One region of the Bradyrhizobium sp. USDA 4532 genome, then DNA from elsewhere that is predicted to be linked to it. Evidence: riboswitches for the same ligand, from Rfam matches in the RefSeq annotation. Region 1 holds a riboswitch; each other region holds the start of a gene.
The links. A riboswitch is a leader RNA that binds a small molecule or an ion and turns the genes downstream of it on or off. The one in region 1 is predicted to bind cobalamin.

Region 1 (4,824 bases):
GACGGGCTGCCGTTGACGAGGATTCCTACTTTCCTGGGGGCCTGTTGCGCATCGGACGGGTCGCACATCGACGCGATCATGCAGAAGACCGTGAGCACCGCCTTCGCAAACCTCATGGCACCGCCCCCAGCAAGGACCCAGCGTCCATGCGAAGCCTAGCATCCAGGGGGTGGGCAACCAATCCGGAAGGGTGGTCCGGCCGATGACCTCGCTGCGACCTAATGTCTGCTTGGCGACGACGAGCCGGGCTCGGTAGCTCGCGAGCTACGAGGCCGCCGCGCGCGACTGCGCGCAGGATCTGTGGATCGATATTCGCCGGGCCTCACAACGGCTCGTCATCATTGCCGTAGCGGTCGAGCTTCGGTGTGGCGATATCGCCGTCCTCGTAATAATCATCGTCCTGTAGCGCTGCGGCTGGCGGAGGTTTCTTCGCCTTGTCGTCGGTCTTGTCTTTGGTCTTCGTGCCGCCCTTGGTCTGCTTCCCGGCCTTGGCCATGCGTTTCCCCTGCGCGGGTCAAATCAGCTGCCGGAACTCTACCCCAGTTTCGGTGCGTTTGTAATGTTCGGGGACGGTGCGGCGGGGCAGACCCGCCCCACCGGTTCACGCTCTAGAACGTCGCGCCGGCCTTTACCATGTAGGTGCGGCCGGGCAGCGGATAGGCCGAGAAGCGGCCTTCGGTGAACGTGCTCGCGATGGCGTAGTCGTAATAGAGCGCGTTGAACAGGTTGTTCACGCTCAGTGACCAGAAGAAGCGGTCAACTTGCCCGCTCAGCTTGATATCGGCGGTGGCGTTTCCGGGAATCCGGCTCTGGGTGTTGGCCTGATCGTTGTCCATGATGCGCGAACTCCAGGCCCGCACCGTGGCGTCGAACACCAGATAGTTCTGCCAGATATTCCAGGTGACGCCGAGATTGCCGGTGTAGCGCGACACCAGCGGCACGTCGTTGCCGGCCCAGATGCCTTCGCGGAACACCGCGCGGGTGATCGCCATGCCGCCGCGCAGGGTCACCGTATCGCTGAACTTGAGCGAGGCACTGGTTTCCGAGCCATAGCGGCGGGTGGGGTCGAGGTTGGTGTTGAAGAACAGCACCGGGTTGAAATGGATTTCGTTCTCGAGATCCATCAGATAGACGCTGGTCTGGACCTGAAACAGGTTGGTCCTGACGCGAAAGCCGCCCTCGACATCCTGCGAGGTCTGGGTCTTGAGCTGGAAATTCTGCGGGATCGGGGCGAAGGTCAGCGGGTCGAATGACGGACCCGACGCGACGCGTTCGTCGACATCAGGCGTGCGGAATGCGCGTGCCGCGCGGCCGAACACCGAGAAGGTGTCGGTCAGGCGATGCTCGGCGCCGACATGCAGGGCGTATTGCGTCTCGTTGCTGTCGAGCGGTGCCGCCTGCGTGTCGAACGCGAACGGCGCATTCGGGTCGTAGCGATCGCGCGCCGAGATGCTGGTATTCTGGACGCGCGCGCCGTAGGAGATGTCGGTCGTTGGCAACAGGCCCAGCGTATGTTGCCAATAGCCGGCCACGCTCTGCTGCTCGATATTGTAGATGTGGAACGGGTCGACGCCCTGATAGGCGCCGCGCGCCTCGCGGAAGCTCGAATCGTAATAGTCGATGCCGGTCAGGATCGTCGACGGCACGCCCAGCATCACATTCTTGACGCTGAGCCGCGGCGTCAGCGACCAGGTCTGCAGCGCGGCGTCATTGTAGGTCGAGGCGAAGCTGATGGTCGGCACCGTGCCGAAGAAGCCGCTCTGCGTCTCGCGCTGCCGCCAGCCGCCGTCGACGATGAGGTCGACGCCGTTCATCAGCGTCTTGGTGAAGCCGGCGGTGACGCTGGCGGTCTGCTGGTTGGCATAGTCGAAGGGCGTCGCGGCGCCGCGGCGATCGGTGAGCAGCTCGTTCACGCCGATCGACGGATCGACCAGCCGTCCGCCGGGTAGGCCGAGCTTCTGGTCGCTGCCGGTGACGGTCAGGAAGGCGGTGAGATCAGGCGTCGTGTAGTTGATGTTGCCGACGGCGTTGCGCTGGTCGAGCGCATTGTTGACGCGGTAGCCGTCCGACTTGATGCCGTTGCCGTAGAACGAGGTGGACCACGGGCCGGAATTGAGCGCCGCGGAGACCGCGGCCATGCGGGTGTTGAACGAGCCAACTCCGGCCTCGGCCCGCATCGTCGTCGGCGGGCCGCCGACGCCGGTCTTGGTGATGATGTTGACGACGCCGCCCACCGCGTTGTCGCCGTAGAGCACCGCGCCGCTGTTGCCGCGCGTGATCTCGATGCGCTCGATCGAATCGAGCGGAATCGTGGTGAGGTCGAAGCCGGCCTTGTCGACGTCGTTGAGGCGGCGGCCGTTGAGCAGGAAAAGGGTATTGTCGGTCGCGAATGCGCCGAAGCCGCGCAGGTCGACCGACGTCTTGGCGCCGTTCGGTCCGCCATAGGGCGTTTGCAGCTGCACGCCCGGCACCTGCGCGAGGATCTCGGGTAACGACTGCACCGGCGAATGCGCGATGTCGTCGGCGGTGATCACGGCCGAGGAGGAGCCGACAATGCCGGCGAACTGGCGGCCGCCGGTGCCGCCCGTTCCGGTGGCCACGCCGGTCCCTGTCGTGCCCGATCCGGCTCCGCTGCCTGTATTGTTGCCTTGCGAGGTGCCCGGCGCCGGGCGTCGCGGCGCCGGCGCTTCGTCAGCGGCCGGCCTGGCGCGCGTGACGTTCTGGTCGCCCGGCTTGGTGACTTCGATCGCCGGCAGCTGATCGGGAGCGGGTGCCTGCTGCGCCCGCGCTGCGGAGACAAGGATCGCCGGCGCGATCATCGTCGACGCGAGCAGAAGCGCGCGGCGCCGCCGATGGAAAGGGAAGGAGAACATAAGCAAGGCCTCGGCAACGTCAGTGGCACGTCACCGCGAACCAGTCTCACCATCGTGCTCACAGCATCAGGTGAAGCTCATGCCTGTACTCCCCGACCGGCAGCATCGCGTGTGACCACGGCTGACGGCAGGTCTCCTGGCTCGCGGGTCGTTACCCTTCGTCGCCTTCCCAGGACCGAGATTCCCAGTGGCCTGTGACGAAGGATTCACCGCATACAGTTGCGGGGGCAGCCGCGGCGTTGGGGAAGTTTCCCCGTACCGCATTCCCTTTTCATCTCATGAAAGAACCGTCATGTTCATCTAGGGTTCGGCCGGGTAGCAAAGTCAATCCGGCGGAAGTCGGGCGGCGGCCGCGCGGCCACGGTTTTTGTCGAGTGTCGCTTGTCTGCCACGGCGATCGCTGTAAGAGCATGGATCCGATGAGCGCGCAGGATTTTGCCTTGGCGGCCGAGGTCGCGGCGCGGCGCCGGTGGGGCGCCACGGCGGCGCTGCTCGCGCTCGTGGTCCTGCTGTGTGTGCTCTCGCTCGGCATCGGGCCGGTGCGGCTGTCGCCGCTCGCGGTGATCGAGGCGCTGTTCGGCGGCGGCAGCGATGTGGCGCAGGTGATCGTGCGCGAGATCCGCCTGCCGCGCACCATCCTGGCATTTGCGATCGGCGGCATTCTCGGGCTGTCCGGTGCGGCGCTGCAAGGGCTGCTGCGCAATCCGCTGGCCTCGCCGTCGCTATTCGGCGCGCCGCAATCGGCGGCGTTCGGCGCGGTGCTGGTGATCGCGCTGGGCCTCGCCGATGTGCGCTCCTACGCGCTGCCGGTGGTGGCGATCATCGCCGCCTTCGGCTCGGTGTTCGCGCTGCTTGCGATCGCCGGCAGCAATGCCGGGCTGTTGATCCTGATCCTCGCTGGGCTCGCGATCTCGAGCTTTGCGGGAGCCGCGACCGCACTGGTGATGAATCTCTCGAGCAATCCGTTTGTGGTGCTGGAGATCGCGTTCTGGCTGCTCGGCTCGCTGGAGGACCGCAGCTTCCAGCACGTGGCGCTGGCGCTGCCCTTCATCGTCGCGGGCGCCGCCATCCTGCTCAGCCAGGCGAGCGCCTTCCGCGCGCTGACGCTTGGCGAGGAGGCGGCGCAGAGCCTCGGCGTCGACGTCGGGCGGTTGCGGCTCTTCGTGATCACGGGCGTGGCGCTTGGCGTCGGCGGCGCGGTCGCAGTCACCGGCACGATCGGCTTCATCGGCCTGGTTGCGCCGCATCTGATGCGTCCCGTGATCGGTCACGATCCGGCGCGGCTCTTGGTGCCCAGTGCGCTCACCGGCTCGGCGTTGCTGCTCGCGGCCGACATCGCGGTGCGCATCATTCCCTCGACCTCCGACATCAAGGTCGGCGTGCTGACCTCGATCATCGGCGTGCCGTTCTTCCTCTATCTGATCATGCGCGAACGCCGCGCGCTCGGCGGAGGCGTGGCATGACGCTGCTCTCCGCCGCCGCTCTCAATGCCTCGCTCGGCAGCCGCAAGGTGCTGCACGATGTCTCGCTGTCGTTGCCATCGGGCCATCTGGTCGCGCTGGTCGGGCCGAACGGCGCCGGCAAGACCACGCTGCTGCGCGCACTCTCCGGGCTGATTCCGTCGGGCGGCGAGATCCGGATCGGCGGCGATCCGCTGGCGTCGCTGCCGCTGCGCGAGCGTGCGAAACGTTTTGCCTACCTGCCGCAGGGGCACATGGTGCACTGGCCGCTGCCGGCGCGCGACATCGTCGCGCTCGGCCGCTATCCGCACGGCGCGACCGATCCGGCGCGGCTGTCGCAGACGGATATGGAGGCGGTGCTGCGCGCGATGCAGGCGGTCGACGTCACTGAGTTCAGCGATCGCCGCGTCACCGAACTCTCCGGCGGCGAGCGCAGCCGCGTCGCGCTGGCCCGGGTGCTCGCGGTGGAGGCGCCGGTGATCCTCGCCGAC
Region 2 (4,824 bases), 3.9 Mb from region 1:
GATAGCTGCCGTGAACGCGCCCGTCTGCGGAGACCGCGCCCTCAGCCGTACCGTCGAGTGATGCAAAGGGCCGCGCGCGATCCGGCCCGTCGGTGCGCCCGATATGGATTTCATAGGCGCTGATCGGCTGGCTGGTCGCGGCATGCACCGCGCTGGAGCGCGTCAGCGTCTTCTGTTCGGTCATGGTGGTTGCGACATCGAGCAGCCCGAGCCCGCGCGTTTCGCCGGCAGGACCTTCGATCCCATCGGGGTCGGCGACGCTGTGTCCAAGCATCTGGTATCCGCCGCACAGGCCGAGGACATGGCCGCCGCGGCGATGATGCGCGAGGAGGTCGATGTCCCAGCCCTGCGCGCGCAGGAAGGCGAGATCGCCGCGGGTCGATTTCGAGCCGGGCAGGATGACGAGCTTCGCATCACCCGGGATGGCTTCGCCCGGACGTACCATCACGAGATCGACGCCGGGCTCGAGCTTCAGCGGATCGAGGTCGTCGAAATTGGCAATCCGCGACAGCGCAAGGAACGCGATCTTGCACTGGCCGGGCTTGCGCGCCTCGCCGAGCCCGAGCGCATCTTCGGCCGGAAGTTCGCCGGCGCGGACGAACCAGGGCAGCACGCCAAAGCCGCGCCACGCCGTGCGTTCTTCGATCAGGCGATAGCCGTCGTCGAACAATGTCGGATCGCCGCGGAATTTGTTGATGACAAAGCCTTGGATCATCGCGGCATCATCAGGGTCGATCACCATCTTGATGCCGACGAGCTGCGCGATCACGCCGCCGCGGTCGATGTCGCCGACCAGCACCACGGGCACGTCTGCTTTGCGCGCAAATCCCATATTGGCGATATCGGCTTTGCGTAAGTTGACCTCGGCGGGACTGCCGGCGCCCTCGACCAGCACCAGATCGGCGCGCTGCTTCAGGCGCGCAAAACTCTCCAGCACCGCGCCCGTCAGCGATGGTTTCATGCCGGCATATTCGCGCGCGCGTGCGGTGGCGATCCGTTTGCCGTGCACGATGACCTGGGCGCCGACATCGGTCTCGGGCTTCAGCAGCACCGGGTTCATGTCGGTGTGCGGCTCGACGCCGGCGGCGAGCGCCTGCAACGCCTGTGCGCGGCCGATCTCGCCGCCATCGACGGTCACGGCGGCGTTGTTCGACATGTTCTGCGGCTTGAACGGCAGCACGCGCAGGCCGCGCCGTCTCGCGGCGCGGGCGAGGCCGGCGACGATGAGCGATTTGCCCACGTCCGAGCCGGCTCCCTGGATCATCAATGCGCGCGCCATCGTGATGCCCGTCAGAACTCGACGCCCGGCTGGGCCTTGATGCCGGAGCGGAACGGATGCTTTACCAGCGTCATCTCGGTGACGAGATCGGCAATCTCGATTAGCTCCTCCTTGGCGTTGCGCCCGGTGAGCACGACATGGGTCATCGGCGGCTTCGACGTGGTCAGGAAGTCGACGACATCGGCGATCGCAAGGTAATCGTAGCGTAGCGCGATGTTGATCTCGTCGAGCACGACCATGCGCAGGCTCGGGTCTGCGATCAGCTGCTTGGCCTTTTCCCAGCCGGCTTGCGCTGCCGCGATGTCGCGGGCGCGATCCTGCGTCTCCCAGGTAAAGCCTTCGCCCATTGCGTGGAATTGACAGAGATCGCCGAAATGCCCGGTGAGCAGGCGGCGCTCGCCGGTATCCCAGGCGCCCTTGATGAACTGCACCACGGCGCAGGGAAAGCCGTGCGCCACACAGCGCACAATCATGCCGAACGCGGAGGACGATTTTCCTTTGCCGGCGCCGGTATGGACGATGATCAGGCCCTTTTCACCGCTCTTGGTCGCCATGATGCGGTCGCGGGCGGCCTTCTTTTTCGCCATCTTGTCCGCGTGGCGCGCATCCGGCGAAAGATCGGTGCCGACGGCGCCGTCTTCAGCGCCCTTTCCATCAGAAGTCATCACATTCCTTCGGCTTGACAAGTGCGAGGCTTGGACGAATGGTGGTCCCGCGTCGGTTCCTGTCCTACGACAGGCGAAGAGGGAATGCGATAGGGCTCCGCTGAATCGGGCCCGAAGCGCAGCCGCCCCCGCGACCGTGACCGGAGAGATGCCCAAGCCACTGATTCCATACGGAGTCGGGAAGGTGGGCATCGAAGGGTAAAACCTGCTCCGCAAGCCGGGAGACCTGCCAACGCAGCATGTTGTGAAACCGGCGGACGGGGTGTTCCGCGACGGGGAACGAACCTGTCCAAAATCGGTTCGTGTGCCTCATCGCTTCCCGCTGTCAATCCAGGAAGGGCGATGAGCGTTACACTTCATGTCTGCATCACCTGCCGCGCCGGCCAGACGCCGGCGGAAGGTGAGCTCGCGCCCGGTGCACGCCTGCATGCCGCGCTTGTCGAGGCCGGCGTGCCTGATGACGTCAATCTGGTTCCCGTCGCATGCCTGTCGGCCTGCAGCCAGGGTTGCTCGGTCGCGCTCAGCGCGCCGGGGCGGTGGTCCTATGTCTACGGCGGCCTGTCCGCTGATAATGCCGCGGATGTGATCGCCGGTGCCTCCGCCTATGCGGCGGCGCCCGACGGCATCGTGCCGTGGCGCAGCCGTCCGGAAATCTTCCGCAAGCAATCGCTCGCCCGCATTCCACCTCTTCCCGTCGTGCCGGAGGCCGCAGAATGACCACGCTCGCCAAAATTCCGGTCACCGTCGTGACCGGCTTTCTCGGCTCCGGCAAGACGACGCTGATCCAGCATCTGATCCGCAATGCCAACGGCAAGAAGCTCGCGGTGCTGGTCAACGAATTCGGCAGCGAAGGCGTCGACGGCGACATCCTGAAGTCGTGCGCCGACGCCAATTGTCCGGCCGAGAACATCGTCGAACTCGCCAATGGCTGTATCTGCTGCACCGTCGCCGATGATTTCATCCCGGCGATGGAGCAGTTGCTGGCGCGGAACGTGAAGCCCGATCACATCGTGATCGAAACTTCCGGGCTCGCGCTGCCGAAGCCGCTGCTGAAAGCGTTCGACTGGCCGGAGATCCGTTCGCGGATCACGGTCGACGGCGTGATCGCGCTCGCCGACGCCGAGGCCGTCGCCGCCGGCCGTTTTGCGCCTGATCCGGCCGCGGTGGATGCGCAGCGTGCGGCGGACGACAATCTCGACCACGAGACGCCGCTGTCGGAAGTGTTCGAGGACCAGATCGCATGTGCCGATATCGTGCTGCTGACCAAGGCGGACCTCGCGGGGGCGGAGGGGATCAAGGCAGCGAAAGAGGTGATCGCGGCCGAGATGCCGCGCGAGGTGCCGATGTTGCCCGTCGTCGACGGCACGATCGACGCGCGCGTGATCCTCGGGCTCGGGGCGGCGGCGGAAAGCGATCTCGCGGCGCGGCCGTCGCATCACGATGGCGAGGAGGAACACGAGCACGACGATTTCAATTCCGTCGTGATCGATCTTCCGGAAGTTTCGGATGTCGACGCGCTGGTCGCCTCGATCAAGGGGCTGGCGCGCGAGCAGAACGTGCTGCGCGCCAAGGGCTACATCGCGGTCGAAGGCAAGCCGATGCGGCTGTTGGTGCAATCGGTCGGCGAGCGGGTGCGGCATCAGTTCGACATGCCCTGGGGTGCCCGGGCGCGGCGGTCGAAGCTCGTCGTGATCGGCGAACATGCCGACATCGATGAAGCCGCGATCAGGGCACGGCTTGGTGTCTGATGCACGTCGTCTTCCGCGAGAGCCGCGGCCTTGAGGAGACCGCGACGCCAAGGGACCTCGGCCAGGATCCGGCCGATCTCGTGGTGTTGTCGTTTTCCGACAGCGATCTTGCTGCCTTCGCGGCCGGCTGGCGGCGGGGCCGTGCTGCGCTGCCGTCGCTGCGGCTCGCCAATCTCGCGGAGCTGCGCCATCCGCTGTCGGTCGATACCTATATCGAGCGGACGCTCTCGCACGCCCGCGGCATTCTGGTGCGGCTGATCGGCGGCGAGCCCTATTGGTCATACGGGCTGGCCGCGGTGCATCGGCTGGCGAAGGAGCGCGGCATCGCCCTGGTCGTGCTGCCGGCCGATGGCCGCGACGATCTGCGGCTGGATGAGTTCTCGACCTTGCCGGTCTCGACGCTGCGCCGTCTGAAGGTGCTGTGCGACAAGGGCGGCCCCGTTGCGGCGCAGGCCGTGATCGCGCAACTGGCGCTGGCGTCCGGACTTTATGCCGGACCCGTGGTCGGCGAGATCGATCTTCCCGAGATCGGCGTCTACGATTCCCAGCGCGGTGCCATCGCGGCGTTGCCGGCACCGGACGGCCGGCCGCGCGTGCTGGTGACGTTCTATCGTTCCTACCTCGCGGCAGGCGATACGGCGCCGGTCGATGCATTGATCGATGCATTGCGTGAGAGGGGCTTTGATGCCCACGGTGTGTTCGTCACCTCGCTGAAGGCGGCGGGCGTGGCGGATTGGCTGCGCGCTCAGTTTGCGCAATGCGCTCCAGCGGCGATCGTCAATGCGACCGCGTTTTCCGCGGCCGGTGACGACGGCACGACGCCGTTCGACGCTGCATCATGCCCGGTGTTCCAGGTCGCGCTGTCGACCGCGCGGCGCGAGGATTGGGCCTTGTCGCTCCGCGGGCTCTCGCCCGGCGATCTCGCGATGCATGTGGTGCTGCCGGAGGTCGACGGCCGCCTGTTCACAGGGGTCGTGAGCTTCAAATCGCCTGGTGAGCGCGATCTTGAGCTGCAATTCGCGCATCTTGCGCATCGACCGGATGCCGAGCGCGTCGCTGCAGTTGCCGCACGCGTGGCCGCCTGGCATCGGCTTGCCAGCAAGCCGGCACAGGAGAAGCGGCTCGCGCTGGT
Region 3 (4,824 bases), 2.9 Mb from region 1:
ATCGATCTCTCCGAGATGTCTCGCCGTCACGGCAGGGATCCGGATGCGGCCGTTGTCGATCATTTCCGGCTTGACAGCCTTATCGCAGATGGCGTCGTCGTGGTCGACAATGGCCGGCTCTCCGTAGCTGACGACGCCCGGTTCCTGATCCGGTGCGTCGCCTCCGCGTTCGACGCTCACCTCGCTCGGTGCGGGGCTACGCACAGCGCGGCGGTCTAATCGTGTGAATGGCGGGCTTGCCACTCTGGCAATCCCGCACTTCAGTCACCAGTGAGAGCATCCTATTTGTCCGCCACGTTCATGGTCGCGCGTCGATCCGCCCATCCATTCCAAACAGAGTCCAAAACCTTCGCCAGAGTGGAACCGGACAGACTGCCTGCACAGCCAGATCAACAGGAAGCCACTCATGTATTGGTTGCTTGAGTAATTCTTGGGTCGCGTTTGCTCGCATGGTCGCGCCGATCCAGCGGGAGGAAAGCGCCGTTAATTGCACTTCGCCTCGATCGGTACCAACGCGGCCGGGCGTCGCCAGCCACGGACTTTTGTCGCCTCGGCAAGCCGTTGTGAACGATGCTCATTGCAGACAAACCTTAGTCTAGTCTTCCAATACTCGACTACATCGGTCGCATACCACAGCATGATTGAGCTATGCTGAGCCGTGCTTTAACTCGGGTTCAGATTTACGGCGAATGCCCTCGCCGGCAATCGGATCATCAGCTGTCCTCCCTCCGCCGATGGGAGTCGGCGACGTTTAGCGTCGCTCTTCTCAGACTTAACTTTTGCCCGGCCTGCTAAGCGTGGCCGGGCTTTTTTCTGTCGTGCAAGCTCGGTCGAGATGATCCAGAGCGCAAACGCCCTATGAGCGGATCAGCGCCCTGGAGGAGAGAGCCAAGCGCTGGATCAACGACTTGGCCGGTCAGATGCCGCGCGAAGTTGCCGGGCGGCGGCGACCATGTTGATCAGCGCCGGGCGAACCTCCTCCCATCTGCGCGTCTTCAGACCACAATCCGGATTGACCCAGAGCTGCGAGTCCTGCAACCGCTGCCGAGCCAATGCCATCAGCTTCTTCATTTCCCCTGCCTCGGGAATGCGTGGAGAATGGATGTCGTACACGCCCGGCCCGATTTGATTGGGATATTTGTAGTTCCTGAACGCGTCGAGCAGCTCCATCTTCGAGCGCGACGTCTCGATCGAGATCACATCCGCATCCATTGCAGCAATGGCGTCGATGATGTCGTTGAACTCAGAATAACACATATGCGTATGAATCTGGGTTTGATCTGCAACGCCTGATGAGCAAATGCGGAAGCTATCGACGGCCCATTGAAGGTAGGCCCCCCACTCCGATCGGCGCAACGGCAATCCTTCGCGGAGCGCAGCTTCGTCGATCTGGATCATGCTCGCACCGGCTATCTCGAGATCGCGGACTTCGTCGCGTATCGCCAGTGCGATCTGCCGGCAGACCTCGCCTCTTGGAATGTCATCGCGAACAAACGACCAATTCAAGATCGTTACTGGCCCGGTCAACATCGCCTTCACCGGCTTGCTGGTCAGTGATTGCGCGTAGAGCCACCAATCCACAGTGATCGGTTTTGGCCGCGAAACATCTCCGAATAGGATCGGTGGCCTGACACAGCGCGACCCATAGGATTGCACCCAACCATTCCTGGTAAATGCGAAGCCGGCGAGTTTCTCGCCGAAGTACTGCACCATGTCATTGCGCTCAAACTCGCCGTGCACGAGGACGTCTAGACCAATGTCCTCCTGCCAACGCAGAGTGCGCGCAGTCTCCTCCTTGAGAAATTTGTCGTATTGCTCGTCGCTCATGACGCCTTGCGAATGTGCCGCGCGGGCATTACGGACCTCTGGGGTTTGCGGGAAGGATCCGATCGTCGTGGTAGGAAAGGCCGGTAGTCCAAAGCGATTGCGTTGGATCTCGGCCCGATGGACAAATGGGCTGGCACGCCGGCGCATGGCTTCGTCGATCGCTCGCATCCGCACCGCGAGATTGGCATCACGGATCTTTGGTGAAGTCCGGCGGACCGTCACGGCCAACTGCGATTCAGCAAGACTTTGAGCAACATTCTTATCACCCGCGAGCGCCCGCGCTAGGATCGCAAGCTCACGCATCTTCTGTACCGAAAAGGCAAGCCAACTCTTGAGATCGGATGCAAGTCCGGTCTCCAGTTCAACATCGACGGGCACATGGAGCAGCGAGCAGGACGGAGCGATCTGAACACGATCCCTGCCCAGCTTCGCAATGGCGGGATCCAGTTGCTGGCGGAGCGTCGACAGGTTCGAGCGCCATACATTTCGTCCGTCGACGACGCCGAGGGACATGACGAGATCACTTCGCCGCGCAGCAATGATCCGGCTCAACAGATTCGGTGCGCGAACCAAATCCACGTGCAGTCCGGCAACGGGCATGTTCAAAGCTATGTCCAGATTATCGCCGAGATCACCGAAATAGCTCGCGACCATGATCTTGACGTCTGGTACTTCCCTGGCGAGCCGATCGTAGACACGCAGCAAAGATCTTCGCGCTTCCTCCTCCAGATCAAGGACCAGGCAGGGCTCGTCGCATTGAACCCAGCTTGCTCCCCTTTTGCCTAGTTCTTGCAGAACCTCGATGTAGACCGGTATTAGCTTATCCAGGAGAGACAGCGGCTGAAACGCGGGGTCCGCACTCTTGCCAAGCTTCAAGAATGTGACCGGCCCGATCAGGACAGGGCGCGTCTGGAACCCCAGGGCCTTGGCTTCCTCATACTCCTCGATAGGCTTGCGAGAGGATAGGCGGAACCTCTGTCCCTGATGAAATTCAGGAACCATGTAGTGGTAGTTGGTGTCGAACCACTTGGTCATCTCCTGTGCGGGCGCGCTAAATCCGCCCGATCCGTGGCCGCAACTCGCATTCTGGCGATCGCATTGTGAACCGCGCGCCATGTCGAAGTACGTCTTGAGCGAAACCGATTCGATTTTCGACGCATAAACTTCCGGGATGGCACCAACCATGACAGAGGTGTCGAGCACTTGGTCGTACAACGAAAAATCGTTGGACGGAATGACGGTGACACCGAGGGATTTTTGGCGGGCCCAGTTCGCAGCACGCAGGCCAGCTGCGGCCTCGAGCAATTGCTGTTCGCTGATTGCGCCGGCCCAGTAACTTTCAAGCGCGCGTTTGAGCTCGCGTCTTGGACCGATCCGAGGCGTTCCAAGCGTGGCAACCGGAAGGGAGAGAAGAGACATAGCGCTAACCCCGTAGTTGGGGGCAAAGGCCAAGGCGGACGCAAGCAGGATCGCCCGAGCGGCGGCGGCTTGGCGCACCACCGGGACACCCCGCCCGTGGACGTATATGTGGTCGAGGCAGGTCTCCTGGCTCGCGGGTCATCGCTGCTGTCCGGCCTTCCCGAAGCCGCACGGGCTTCAGTGACTTTGTTGGACGGCGGCTCGCCGCTTACAGTTGCGGGGGCAGCGCCGGCATGTTCACCGGCTTCCCTCTTAGCTCCGAATCCAGCGGGACCGGAGAACCTCTACGATTTGGATTATCGGCAAGAGACCTCTTCCGTCAACCTCCCAGATGACTCTCTCACGTCAATGCTGCCATCATCAGTGACTCAAAATGATAAACGTCGAAAGTTGATCACGCGATTGGAAGCTTATCCAATAGACGCAGTCTGCAATATATGTGTCGAAAGGATTGTCGAAGGCGCAGGTCGCGGCGCTTCGAGTGTATTTCGGTCTCTCGACAGTCAAAAGCCGCGCCAGGGACAACACACCTGCGAAAACTCCATCAGCAACCGGTCGCCATATTGATCTACGAGCCAACCAATCCTGGTAGGCGATTTGCGGTCTCTGATGACGCTAATACTCGGGCATGCATATCGATTCGCCTCGACGAACACCGGAAGGCCCGCAATGACAATGGCTGTTTGGAGCGCTGTCGGCGTCCTTTCTGTCACCCTCTTTGCGGTCGGCCCGTTCGGGGGCTGGTAAGAGCGTTCATGAATCAATCCGTCAGACAACTGCTCTCGAGAATGTTGAGCAACTCAAGAGGAAGCTAGCGCGACTTGATCGTTTCTCGCTTGCCGCGTGTCGCGACTGGAAAGGGTCATCCCACCATGAATGCGGAGCCGAGGCAGCTGGACTGAGCGGACTGCAACATCGTGCGCGTAGGTAGAAACCCGCGCACCATATCATCTGCCTGCCCCAGAACGCGCTTTCGACGATTCCACACGCCCGGCGGTGACGAGTGGTTTTGCTTATCATCATTACAAGCCGATAGCGATCGCAGGCGTTCGGGTGACCGCGCCGGACCAGACGGTTCAACAGCACTCCAAAGTGCGCCCCGATTTCTCATCCGTAAATCGGCAGCGGCCTTCGCTTTGGCCTCGAAGATCGGCACGACAAAAGCTGAACAAGCTCGAGCGGATCGGCTGAATGGAAACATAGAAACGAGCGTAGGTCGGAAAGCCGACAAACACTGCACGAATCTGGCGGGATTTGCCGGCTATTTCCTGGCACGAAGAATGCAAGCTCAAGGGTGCCCAGGCTTCTCCTCCTGGGCAGGTCCAGCACAGCAAATTGGGGTTGTGGCTGGCCCACTGAAGTTAGCGGCGCGTGACCCGAGGGGACAGCGCCTGCTCGCGCGGGACATCGGCAGGTGCCCGCGTCACGTTGCCGCTAACTTCTTCCGATCGAGCATAGCATTGAAGGCTGCCGCTTTGACGTGTGGATGAAAAATCGATGGTCCGGCCGTTATGAAGAGAATGTCTGCAAGAGGCGTGCTTTGCCTCTGTCAATCGCTAATTTTCGTTGCTGGGCTTG
Region 4 (4,824 bases), 350 kb from region 1:
TCGTGCTGCCGCGCTTGCAGCAGGCGATCGGCAGACTGGCGCCGAAGCTGGCGCGGGCGAAGGGATTGTTCGAGACGGTGGAGCAGCCCGGGCGGCTGACCGTGTTTCAACTCGCCGGCGGCCGCGCGACCTTGGCTGCGGGCGGCGTGCCGTCGCCCGGCGTGCCGCGCACGCGCATCGTGTTCATCGCCGAGATGGGTGCGCTGTCGCGCGCGGAGATTGATGAGGTGATGCAGGGATGCGTCGAGGCTCAGTGACGCGAACCTACGTTTCCCGTCATACTGAGGTGCGAGGGAAGCAGCGTCTCGAAGGATGAATCGGCCACCAGCCGGGCCGTGCATCCTTCGAGACGCGCGTGCCGCGCTCCTCAGAGCCTGACTGAAAAATGGGTGAGTGATCTCAGTGGGGTGTGATTCCATCGGATTTGCAAAGATTCGAGGGAGAGCACGATGCCCTGGACCAAGATCACTCGGGAGCAATATCGGCGGGACGATCTGCGTTATGCAAGCGATATGACCGATGCGGAGTGGGCGGTGATCAGACGCCTGTTGCCGCGAGCGAACCGGCGCGGCCGGCCGCGTAAGACGGAGCTGCGTCGTGTGATCGAAGCGATCCTCTATATCGTTTCGACCGGCTGCCAGTGGCGGGCGTTGCCGCAGGAGTTCCCGCCCTATTCGACGGTGCAGGGCTATTTTTATAGATGGCGGGATACAGGCCGGTGGCAGAGGATTGTCAGCGTGCTTGTCCGCCGGGCGCGAAAAAAGCTTGGACGGACACCGAAGCCGACGGCAGCCGTGATCGACAGTCAAAGTGCGCCAACCACGCAAGCTGGCGGACCGCGCGGCTACGATGCAGGCAAGCGCATCTACGGCCGCAAGCGGCATATCGTGACGGATACCAATGGCCTCCTCCTTGGGTTCATGTTCATCCGGCCAACGTTCAGGACTGCCATGGCGCCGTACCGCTGCTGAAGAACGTGCGGATGAACTTCCCCCGGCTGCGCCACGTCTTTGCCGACCGGATCTACCGCGGAAATCAACTCCTCGACGCGCTCTCAGACTGCGGTCCATGGACTGTCGAGATCGTCGAGCGGCCTCAAGGCGTCAAAGGCTTCCAGCTTCTGCCGAGGCGGTGGGTGGTTGAACGCACATTCGCTTGGTTCGGCAGATGCCGCCGCCTCGCCAAGGACTTCGAGGCGACGGTGGCAACCGAAGCTGCCTGGCTGCTGATTGCACACATCAGGCTCCTGACCCGCAGACTCGCGGCTGCAGCTAAGGTTGGGTGATTTATGAGTCAGACTCTCAGGATGACGGGTTGCCTTTCGGCGTCAGCCCTCGACGTCGCTGTGTCATCGCCGCAGCAGCATCTCGCAAAGCATGTGTGCGACAATCGCATCGAATTGACAGCCTTGCCGGCACCACCTATCGTTTTTGCCGACGGTTCCCTTCGGGGATCAAAAGGGAATGCGGTGCGAGGGTAACCCCAATGCCGCAGCTGTCCCCGCAACTGTAAACGGCGAGCCTTTCGTCAATTTTGCCACTGGGCCATCGGCCCGGGAAGGCGTCGACAGGCGATGACCCGTGAGCCAGGAGACCTGCCGTCAGTCGTGGTCACACGCGAGCACATCGGGCGGGGGCGTCCTGGTGGGATCGGAGCACTGCCTTTTTTGGCAATGCGCCAGTCCACGTTCGCGGTGACGTGCCACGTTACCGCGAGTCCTTTTCATGTCTCCGTCCTCTCCCGTTGCGCGCAAATGGCGCCTCGGTCTTCTCTGCTCCCTGTCATCATTGTTGTTGCCGGTCGAAGGCTCGGCACAAACGCCGCCACCAACCAGACTCGATCCGATTGAGGTCGCGCCTTCCGCTGCGGCAAAGCCGAAGCCTGCGGCGCGCAGCCGTGACATGACCGCTGCGGCGCGGCCACGGCCGAGGCCTGCAACAGCCGGCAACGCCCCGCGCGTCGCGGCGTCGGGCGTACCGGGATCGGCATCGCCGACGCTCAATGCCACCACGCAGGGCGGCACCGGCAGTCGTCTCAACCTGACCCCGCTGCAGACGCCGGCCAGCGTCGAGATCATCACGGCGCAGACCATCGCTGAACGCGGCCAGCATAATGTGCTCGATGCCGTCACCCAGGACGCGGCCGGGTTCGTCGCAACGCCGGCGCCAGGCAATGGCGGCCTGTCGTTCAGCACCCGCGGCTTTGCCGGCAGCAACTCGGTGATGACGCTGTATGACGGCACGCGCTTTTATATCGGCTCCGGCACGCAGACGTTCCCCTATGACACCTGGTCGACGCAGCGCATCGAAGTGCTGCGCGGCCCGGCCTCGGTGCTGTACGGCGAAGGCGCGATCGGCGGCGTCATCAACGTGATTCCGAAGAAGCCGCAGAGCACGCCCTATAACGAGGCCGAGGTTTCGCTCGACAGCAACATGACGCGGCGGCTCTCGGTGGACAGCACCGGTCCGATCAATCCCAATGTGTCGTACCGCATCAACGCCACCGGCAACATGTCGGACAGCTGGGTCGATCGCGACAAGACCTCGAACGCGGTGGTCTCCGCTGCCGTGCGGGTGCAGGCGTCGGACAATCTCGCCTTCACGCTCTCGGAAGATTACGGCGATCGCAGCCCGTCGCGCTATTTCGGCACGCCGCTGATCAACGGCGCGATCCAGGACGCGCTGCGCTTCAAGAACTACAATGCAGCGGACAGCGCGATCCGCTATCAGGACAGCTGGACCCGGTTCAAGACCGAGTGGGACGTCGCCGACGGCATCAAGGTCAACAACACGCTGTATTACCTGACCAGCGAGCGGCACTGGCGCGACATCGAGAACTACACCTGGAATCCGAAGACCCAGCTGATCGATCGCACGAGCTATATCGAGATCTTCCACGACCAGAAGCAGCTCGGCAACCGGATGGATACGACCTTCAGCGGCCACGTGTTCGGCCTTGCGAACCAGGTCGTCGCCGGGTTCGACGTCAACCGGATCGACTTCACCCATACCAACAACTCGCCCTATGGCGGCGCGTCGTCGGTCAATCCTTATGTGTTCGATCCCGGATCGTTCTTCGCCACGACGACGGCGACCACGCCGGGCTTCAACGCGATCGTCAATCAATACGCGCTGTTCGCCGAGGATCGGCTCTCGCTGACCGATCAGTTGTCGCTGGTGACCGGGGTCAGGTATGATCGCCCCGGAGTGGACCGCACCGACTACAAGACGCCGGCAAACAGTTTTGAGACGACGCTATCGGGCACTAGCTGGCGCGCGGGCCTCGTTTACGAGCCGATCAAGAATCTCGCGTTCTATGGCCAGTACGCGGTCGGCGTCGATCCGGTCAGCAATCTGATCTCACTGTCGACCACGCAGAAGACATTCCAGCTTGCGACCGGCAAGCAGACCGAGATCGGGGTCAAGCAGTCGTTCTGGGGCGGCCGCGGCGAGTGGACGCTGGCCGCCTACGAGATCGTCAAGACCGGGCTCACGATTCCCGATCCCGGCAACCCTACCGGCGGCGTGGCATTGCAGATCGGCCAGCAATCATCCCGCGGGGTCGAAGGATCGATCGGGCTCGCGCTGAACGACGGCTGGCGCGTCGACGCCAATCTTGCGCTGTTGCGCGCCAGATACGACAACAACAGCCAGGTGGTCGGCGGCAAGATCGTCAGCTTCAACGGCAATGTCCCGGTCAACGTGCCGCAGCAGGTCTCGAATGTCTGGCTGACCTGGGATTTCGCGCCCAACTGGTCGGTCTATGGCGGCGTGCAGATCGTCGGTGCGATGTACTCCGATCTTGCCAACACCCAGCTGCGTCCGGGCTACAATGTGGTCAATGGCGGCGTCAGGTGGAAGCCGGATGACCGCACCACGGTCGCGTTCCGCGTCTACAACCTGTTCGACAAGGCTTACGCGGCGACCTCGAACGGCACCGGGCAGTGGCTGCTAGGCATGCCGCGTACCGCCGAATTGTCCGTCAACGTGAAGTTCTGACCATGCGCAACGCTCTGATCCGGCGCGGGCGGCGGTGGCTCTATATCGTCCATCGCTGGATCGGCATTGCGACGTGTCTCCTGTTCGCGATGTGGTTCATCTCCGGCCTTGTCATGATGTACGTGGCCTTTCCGCGCCTTACCGACAGCGAGCGCCTCGCCGCGCTTCCTGTCATTCCCTGGAGCAAGGTGCGGGTCACGCCTGATCGCGCGATGGCGATCGCAGGTGTCGAGCGTTATCCGCGTGACCTGCGGCTTTCGATGATGGACGACACGCCCGTCTATCGGGTGACCGCCTGGAAGGCAGGGACGATCACCATTTCGGCGACCGACGGCAGCGTGATCGACCGGATCACGCCCGACCAGGCGCTGGCCATTGCCGCTCATCATCCGCATGCCGTGCAGCCTCGCTTGATCGAAACGATCACGCGCGACCAATGGTCGGTGACCGCGCGCTTCGATCCGTTGCGGCCGCTCTATCGGATCGGCCTCGGGGACGCCGATGGCACCGAACTCTACGTTTCCTCGCGCACCGGCGAGATCGCGCTCGACACCACGCGGCGCGAGCGCGTCTGGAATTGGCTCGGCTCGATCCCGCACTGGATCTATCCGACCGTGTTGCGCAAGGACGGCCCGCTGTGGCGGGATGTGGTGCTGTGGATCTCGGGTGTCTGTCTTGTCGTCGCGGTCACCGGCTTCTGGATCGGCGTCCTCCGCCTGCGGCTGATGCGCCGCTACGCTGATGGCGCCGTCTCGCCCTATCGCGGCTGGATGGCCTGGCATCACATCGCCGGCCTGGTCGGCGGCATCTGCGTCTTGACCTGGAT

Region 2: another riboswitch for cobalamin. It lies ahead of J2R76_RS12995 (DUF1636 domain-containing protein); the one in region 1 lies ahead of J2R76_RS30290 (TonB-dependent receptor).
Region 3: another riboswitch for cobalamin. It lies ahead of metE (5-methyltetrahydropteroyltriglutamate--homocysteine S-methyltransferase); the one in region 1 lies ahead of J2R76_RS30290 (TonB-dependent receptor).
Region 4: another riboswitch for cobalamin. It lies ahead of J2R76_RS31935 (TonB-dependent receptor); the one in region 1 lies ahead of J2R76_RS30290 (TonB-dependent receptor).

What each region holds. Positions count from the first base shown of each region.
Region 1 covers NZ_JALJZN010000001.1:6,597,109-6,601,932, forward strand. Annotated here, with positions in the region: gene J2R76_RS30280 (ABC transporter substrate-binding protein) at 1-116, opposite strand, end outside; gene J2R76_RS30285 (hypothetical protein) at 323-496, opposite strand; gene J2R76_RS30290 (TonB-dependent receptor) at 609-2,873, opposite strand; cobalamin riboswitch at 2,982-3,180, opposite strand; gene J2R76_RS30295 (iron ABC transporter permease) at 3,293-4,336, shown strand; gene J2R76_RS30300 (ABC transporter ATP-binding protein) at 4,333-4,824, shown strand, end outside.
Region 2 covers NZ_JALJZN010000001.1:2,689,449-2,694,272, reverse strand. Annotated here, with positions in the region: gene J2R76_RS13005 (cobyric acid synthase) at 1-1,279, opposite strand, end outside; gene cobO (cob(I)yrinic acid a,c-diamide adenosyltransferase) at 1,291-1,944, opposite strand; cobalamin riboswitch at 1,981-2,193, shown strand; gene J2R76_RS12995 (DUF1636 domain-containing protein) at 2,287-2,661, shown strand; gene cobW (cobalamin biosynthesis protein CobW) at 2,658-3,692, shown strand; gene cobN (cobaltochelatase subunit CobN) at 3,692-4,824, shown strand, end outside.
Region 3 covers NZ_JALJZN010000001.1:3,688,892-3,693,715, forward strand. Annotated here, with positions in the region: gene hemN (oxygen-independent coproporphyrinogen III oxidase) at 1-219, shown strand, start outside; gene metE (5-methyltetrahydropteroyltriglutamate--homocysteine S-methyltransferase) at 901-3,246, opposite strand; cobalamin riboswitch at 3,345-3,547, opposite strand.
Region 4 covers NZ_JALJZN010000001.1:6,950,227-6,955,050, forward strand. Annotated here, with positions in the region: gene J2R76_RS31925 (GTP-binding protein) at 1-257, shown strand, start outside; partial or broken gene J2R76_RS31930 (IS5 family transposase) at 534-1,285, shown strand; cobalamin riboswitch at 1,421-1,617, shown strand; gene J2R76_RS31935 (TonB-dependent receptor) at 1,725-3,998, shown strand; gene J2R76_RS31940 (PepSY domain-containing protein) at 4,001-4,824, shown strand, end outside.